3 regions of the Streptomyces tritici genome follow, and region 1 is predicted to be linked to each of the others. Evidence: riboswitches for the same ligand, from Rfam matches in the RefSeq annotation. Region 1 holds a riboswitch; each other region holds the start of a gene.

Region 1 (2,258 bases):
CTCCGTGCCGGCGAGGGAGAAGACGTCGTCGCTCATGCGCCGCTCAGCCTCCCTGCACCGCGGTGAGGATCTCCACGCGGTCGCCGTCCGCCAGGACCGTCGCGGGCCACTGGCTCCTCGGCACCACCGCCTCGTTCACCGCCGCCGCGACCCCCGAGGGGGCCGCCGTCACGGTCGCGACCAGGGCGTCCAGGGAGAGCGGGCCGGGGAGCGCGCGCGGCTCCCCGTTCACGGACACGTTCATGCGGGCTGCTCCTCACGTACGGCGGAGAATCGGCGGGGGCTGAAGGGGCGCGCCTCGTCCGGCAGCGACCCGGTGGCGAGGACCTCGGCCATCACGTCGCCGGTGACGGGGGTCAGCAGCACCCCGTTGCGGTAGTGCCCGGTGGCCAGCAGCAGTCCGGGCAGTTCGGTCGCGCCGAGCAGCGGCGCGTTGTCGGGGGAGCCGGGGCGCAGCCCGGCCCGGGTCTCGGTCAGCGGCAGCTCGGTCAGTCCGGGGACCAGCTCGTGCGCGTCGCGCAGCAGCTCGTAGACGCCGCCGGCGGTGACCGTCGTGTCCCAGCCGAGCTCCTCGCTGGTCGCGCCGATCACCAGCTCGCCGTTCTCCCGGGGCACCAGGTACACCTGCCCGCCCCGCACCACGGCCCGTACCGTCCGGGACAGGAACGGCGCGTACGCCGGCGGCACCGTCAGCCGCAGCACCTGGCCCTTCACCGGCCGCACCGGCGGCAGCACGTCCTCCGGCACGCCCGCGAGCCTGCCGCTCAGGCTGCCGCCGGCGAGCACCACCTGGTCGGCGGCGAGCTCGGTCCCGTCGTCCAGGACCGCACCGGCCGCCCGGTCGCCGACGACCGTCAGGCGCCGCGCCCAGGCCCGGTGGAAGACCACCCCGGCCCGCTCGCAGGCGAGCAGCAGCGCGTCGGCGAGCCGCCGCGGGTCCACCTGGTGGTCCCCGTCGACCCGCAGGCCGCCGCGCACGCCGGGCGCGAGCATCGGCTCCAGGCGGCGGCACTCGCGGCCGCTCAGCCACACCGAGTCCAGGCCGCAGCGGGCCTGCAGCGCGTGCAGCTCGCGCAGGTGCGCCCGGTCGTCGGAGTCCAGCGCCACCGCGAGGGTGCCGCAGGCGCGGTAGCCGACGTCCAGGCCGGTGGCGTCGGCGAGTTCGGCGACGAAGTCCGGATAGCGGCGCGCGGAGGCGAGGTTGAGACCGAGCAGGGTCTCCTCGCCGTAGTGGAGTTCGGTGACCGCGGCCAGCATCCCGGCGGCGACCCGCGCGGCGCCGCCCCCGGGGTCGGGGTCGGCGATCGCGGTGCGCAGTCCGCGCTGCGCCGCGCGCCAGGCCGTGACGAGCCCGACGATGCCGCCCCCGACGACGAGGACGTCCGAATCGGTACGTGCGTGCATGGGCGTCCAGCCCCTCCCTTCGCCGGCATGACCCGGATCAGGTTCGTACGGTCGGAGGCCGGCCAGCCTCCCTCTCAGCCCGGTGCGTCCGGGCTCCCGCGTGTGCTCTGCGTCGACGGCCAGACTAGCCCACCGCTTACTGACGGATCGTCAGGTGCGTAAGGTGGACGGGTGAGCGAGCAGCTGGAACACACAGGACAGCCGCGGCGCGTGGTCGTCGCCGGCGCCGGCATGGCCGGGGTGCAGACCGCCGTCGCCCTGCGCGAGCAGGGCTTCACCGGGGCGGTGACCGTCATCGGCGCAGAGCCCCACCAGCCGTACGACCGGCCGCCGCTGTCCAAGGCCGTGCTCCTCGGCAAGGCCGAGGACTCCGCCTTCGACGTCGACTTCGCCGAGCTCGACGTCGAACTCCGCCTCGGCGTCGAGGTCACCGGACTGCGCGCGGCGGACCACGAGGTCGACACCGAGGCCGGCCCCGTCCCGTACGACGTGCTCGTCCTCGCCACCGGCGCGTACCCGCTCACCCTCCCCGGCTCCGAGGGCGTCCCCGGCGTCCACCTGCTGCGCACCCTCGACGACGCGGCCCGGCTCAGGCCCGTCCTGGAACAGCGGCACACCCTCGTCGTGGTCGGCGCCGGCTGGATCGGCGCCGAGTTCGCCACCGCCGCCCGCCAGGCCGGCTGCGCCGTCACCGTCGTCGAGGCCGCCGGCCGGCCGCTCGCCGGCGCCCTGCCCGCCGAGGTCGCCGAGCCGATGGCCGCCTGGTACGCGGAGAGCGGCGCCGACCTGCTCACCGGCGCCCGCGTCGAACGGCTCGCCCCCGGCGAGGTCGTCCTCGCCGACGGCCGGAAGCT
Region 2 (2,258 bases), 1.7 Mb from region 1:
GCAGCGGCAGCGCCGCACCCGCGTACGCGAGGACCAGCGTGTTGACCACGGACGCGATGTGGTCCCGGCCGATCCGGATGCCCGCCCGGTACAGCGCCCGCGGCCCCATCCGCGGATCGGCCTGGTGCAGCTCCCACACGGCCGAGGTCTGCGTCACCGTCACGTCGTCGAGCACACCCAGCGAACCGATGATCACACCGGCGAGCAGGAGGCCGGACATGTCGATGTCCGGGTAAAGCCCGTGGATCAGGCCGGTGTTGTCGTCGGTGTTCCCCGACAGCGCCGCCCAGCCGATGAACAGCGAGCCGAGCAGGCCGATCAGCAGCAGCGAGATCAGCGTGCCGAGGACCGCCACCGAGGTGCGCGCGGAGAGGCCGTGGCACATGTACAGCGCGATCAGCATGATCGCGCTCGACCCGACCACCGCCACCACCAGCGGATTCGACCCCTGCAGGATCGCCGGCAGGATGAAGAAGGTCAGCACCAGGAAGCTCACCGCCAGCGCGATCAGCGCCATCACGCCGCGCATCCGGCCCACGGCGACCACCGCCAGCGCGAAGATCCCGGCGAGCACCGCCAGCGGCACCTTCCGGTTCACGTCCGCCACGGAGTACTGCAGGTCGCGCGGGGCGTCGGGGGCGTACGCGACCACGACGCCCTGGCCCTCGTGGAGTTGTCGGGGCGCGTCCGGCTGCACGATCTCGGTGAAGGTGCGGCCCTTCTCCGGACCGGTGGTGACCTCGACGGTCGCCTTGGTGCACTGCCCCTGCTGCGCCTTGAGCGCCTCCCGGCCCTGCGGGGTCGTGGTGTCGCCGGTGGGCGGCACCTGGGCGGCGTTCACGTCCTTGCAGTCGACCTTCTGGGCCGCGACGACCCTGCCCTGCTCGGTCTGCCGGTCGAAGCCGACGCCGGTGCGCTCGTGCCCCGGCACGCCGCCCGGCCACAGCACCGCGAGACCGACCACCACGGCCGCCGCGAACGGGATCAGGACGGCGGCGATGACCTTGCGCAGATGGCGCGAGACGGGTGCGGCCGGCCCGTGGCTGTGCGAGTGGCCGTGGCCGTGGCCGTGCGGTTCGGGGCTCTGCTGCATCGAAGTCACCGACCGATCATCGCAAGAACGCCGGGGGCCCACTGTTCAGCACGCCAGGGGAAACGCTAGCGTGGTGGCACCTTTGCACACGCGGGAGCTCGGAGCACCGGGCTGAGAGGGCGCTGACGATCGCTGCGCCGACCGCCGAACCTGTTACCGGGTAATGCCGGCGTAGGGAGTAGGTCTCATGACCGTTCAGGATGCACGCACGCCTGCCGCCGACCAGGCCGAGCGGAAGCCGGGCTGGCACAAGGGGTACATCGAGGGCTCGCGCCCCGACCTCCGGGTGCCGGTCCGTCAGGTGCACCTCACCAACGGCAAGGACGTGACGCTGTACGACACGTCCGGGCCGTACACCGACCCCACCGTCGAGACCGATGTCCGGCGCGGCCTGCCGCCGCTCCGCGAGAACTGGATCATCGGCCGCGGCGACACCGAGGAGTACGCGGGCCGTCCCGTCCGTCCCGAGGACGACGGCATCAAGCACACCTCGCCGCGCGGCGGGCTGAAGAACCTCGACGCGGTCTTCCCCGGCCGTCCGCGCCAGCCCCGCCGCGGCCGCGGCGGCCAGGCGGTGACCCAGCTCGCGTACGCCCGCCGGGGTGAGGTCACCCCGGAGATGGAGTACGTCGCGATCCGGGAGAACGTCTCCCCCGAGGTCGTGCGCGAGGAGATCGCGGCCGGGCGCGCGGTGCTGCCGGCCAACGTGAACCACCCGGAGATCGAGCCGATGATCATCGGCAAGCGGTTCCTGGTGAAGGTCAACGCCAACATCGGCAACTCCGCCGTCACCTCCTCCATCGAGGAGGAGGTGGAGAAGATGACCTGGGCCACCAAGTGGGGCGCGGACACGGTGATGGACCTTTCGACCGGCCGCAACATCCACACCACCCGTGAGTGGGTTCTGCGCAACTCCCCCGTGCCGATCGGGACCGTGCCGCTGTACCAGGCCCTGGAGAAGGTCGACGGCAAGGCCGAGGAGCTGAGCTGGGAGATCTACAAGGACACGGTCATCGAGCAGGCCGAGCAGGGCGTCGACTACATGACCGTCCACGCCGGCGTGCTGCTGCGGTACGTGCCGCTGACCGCCCGCCGCAAGACGGGCATCGTCTCCCGCGGCGGCTCGATCATGGCGGCCTGGTGCCTCGCGCACCACAAGGAGAAC
Region 3 (2,258 bases), 3.4 Mb from region 1:
TGAACTGCCCGTTCTGCGCCACCGGCCAGGCCGGCCTGGACCGGAACCTGTCGACCGCCGAGATCGTGCACCAGATCGTCGACGGCATGCGCGCCCTGCGCGACGGCGAGGTCCCCGGCGGCCCGGCGCGGCTGTCGAACATCGTCTTCATGGGCATGGGCGAGCCGCTCGCCAACTACAACCGGGTCGTCGGCGCGATCCGCCGGCTGACCGACCCGGAGCCGGACGGCCTGGGCCTGTCGCAGCGCGGCATCACCGTCTCCACCGTCGGTCTCGTGCCGGCGATGCTGCGGTTCGCCGACGAGGGCTTCAAGTGCCGGCTCGCCGTCTCGCTGCACGCCCCCGACGACGAGCTGCGCGACACGCTCGTCCCGGTGAACACCCGCTGGAAGGTCCGCGAGGTCCTCGACGCGGCCTGGGAGTACGCGGAGAAGTCGGGCCGCCGGGTCTCCATCGAGTACGCGCTGATCCGCGACATCAACGACCAGGCCTGGCGCGGCGACCTCCTCGGCCGGCTGCTCAAGGGCAAGCGGGTGCACGTCAACCTGATCCCGCTCAACCCGACGCCCGGCTCGAAGTGGACGGCGTCCCGCCCGGAGGACGAGAAGGCGTTCGTCGAGGCGATCGCCGCGCACGGCGTGCCGGTGACCGTCCGGGACACCCGCGGTCAGGAGATCGACGGCGCCTGTGGACAGCTGGCCGCCGCCGAACGCTGACCTTGTAGTCTGAGCTCGAACACATCTGCATATTCCGACAGGGGAGCGCCACAGCGCTGAGAGTGCGGTACACGCTGGGAATCAAACACAGCGGCCGCAGACCCTCTGAACCTCGCCCAGGTCATTCTGGGTAGGAAGTTCGGTCGTAACTCGAGCTGTTGCGCCCTGCCCGCGCCCGGTTTCCCCGGGCGCGGGCAGGGCCGCGTCTCTTCCTGGTCACACCCAGGAGGAATCCAGTGCACACCACCAAGCTGGCCGCCGTCGCGGTCGCCACCGCGCTCGGCGTCACCACGCTCGCCGCCTGCGGCGGAGGGGACGGCGACAAGGGCAAGGCCACCGGCGGCCCGGCCCCGAAGACGGTCACCCTCGTCAGCCACGACTCGTTCAACGCCTCCAAGGACGTCCTCGCGGCGTTCACGAAGCAGACCGGTTTCACCGTCAAGGTCCTCAAGAGCGGCGACGCGGGCGAGGCGCTCAACAAGGAGATCCTCACCAAGGGCTCCCCGCAGGGCGACGTCTTCTTCGGCATCGACAACACGCTGCTCTCCCGCGGCCTCGACAACGGCCTGTTCGAGCCGTACGAGGCGAAGGGCCTGGACCGGATCCCGGCCGAGCTGCAGCTCGACAAGGACGAGCACCGGGTCACCCCGGTCGACACCGGCGACATCTGCGTCAACTACGACAAGAAGTACTTCGCCGACAAGAAGCTCGCCCCGCCGCAGACCTTCGACGACCTGGCGAAGCCCGCGTACAAGGACCTGCTCGTGGTGGAGAACCCCGAGCGGTCCTCCCCGGGCCTCGGCTTCCTGCTCGGCACCGCCGCGCGGTACGGCGACGGGGGCTGGCAGGACTACTGGAAGAAGCTCAAGGCCAACGGCGTGAAGACCGTCGACAGCTGGGAGCTCGCCTACAACCAGGAGTTCTCCGGCTCCGCGGGCGGCAAGCAGGCCAAGGGCGACCGGCCGCTGGTCGTGTCGTACGCCTCCAGCCCGCCGGTCGAGGTGCTGTACGCGCAGCCGCAGCCGAAGGAGGCCCCGACGGGCGTCTCCACCGGCACCTGCTTCCGGCAGACCGAGTTCGCGGGCCTGCTGAAGGGGGCGAAGAACCCCGAGGGCGGCAAGGCGCTGATCGACTTCCTGATCTCGAAGCAGTTCCAGGACGACATGCCGCTGCAGATGTTCGTCCACCCGGTGGCGAAGGACGCCACGCTGCCGGAGCTGTTCACGAAGCACGGCGCGGTGATCGAGAAGCCGCAGACCATGGCGCCGCAGAAGATCGCCGAGAAGCGTGAGGCGTGGATCCAGGCGTGGTCGTCGCTCGTCCTGAAGTAGCCGGGCGTCGCTCCGGCGGGCGCCGGGACCTGCGGGGGAGCGCGGCGCGGCTCGGGCTGATGGCCCTGCCCGTCGCGTTCTTCGCGGTGTTCTTCGCCTGGCCCGTCGCGTCGATCGTCGCCCGCGGCGTGAAGACCGACGGGACGTGGCGGTTCGGCCGGATCGGCGAGACGCTGAGCCGGCCGGACCTGCTGGACGTGCTGTGGTTCAC

Evidence for each region. Region 1 has a riboswitch for thiamine pyrophosphate ahead of thiO (glycine oxidase ThiO). Riboswitches for the same ligand answer to the same signal wherever they lie in the genome.
Region 2: it holds a riboswitch for thiamine pyrophosphate, as region 1 does, so the genes downstream of both, thiC (phosphomethylpyrimidine synthase ThiC) here and thiO (glycine oxidase ThiO) in region 1, are expected to answer to the same signal.
Region 3: it holds a riboswitch for thiamine pyrophosphate, as region 1 does, so the genes downstream of both, ACNJ93_RS23450 (thiamine ABC transporter substrate-binding protein) here and thiO (glycine oxidase ThiO) in region 1, are expected to answer to the same signal.

Annotation. Positions count from the first base shown of each region.
Region 1 covers NZ_CP183183.1:1,655,327-1,657,584, reverse strand. The annotation lists gene ACNJ93_RS07695 (thiazole synthase) at 1-36, opposite strand, end outside; gene thiS (sulfur carrier protein ThiS) at 44-244, opposite strand; gene thiO (glycine oxidase ThiO) at 241-1,404, opposite strand; TPP riboswitch at 1,402-1,514, opposite strand; gene ACNJ93_RS07680 (NAD(P)/FAD-dependent oxidoreductase) at 1,576-2,258, shown strand, end outside.
Region 2 covers NZ_CP183183.1:3,389,249-3,391,506, reverse strand. The annotation lists gene ACNJ93_RS15635 (YibE/F family protein) at 1-1,093, opposite strand, end outside; TPP riboswitch at 1,174-1,288, shown strand; gene thiC (phosphomethylpyrimidine synthase ThiC) at 1,281-2,258, shown strand, end outside.
Region 3 covers NZ_CP183183.1:5,021,453-5,023,710, forward strand. The annotation lists gene rlmN (23S rRNA (adenine(2503)-C(2))-methyltransferase RlmN) at 1-716, shown strand, start outside; TPP riboswitch at 746-871, shown strand; gene ACNJ93_RS23450 (thiamine ABC transporter substrate-binding protein) at 953-2,047, shown strand; gene ACNJ93_RS23455 (ABC transporter permease) at 2,107-2,258, shown strand, end outside.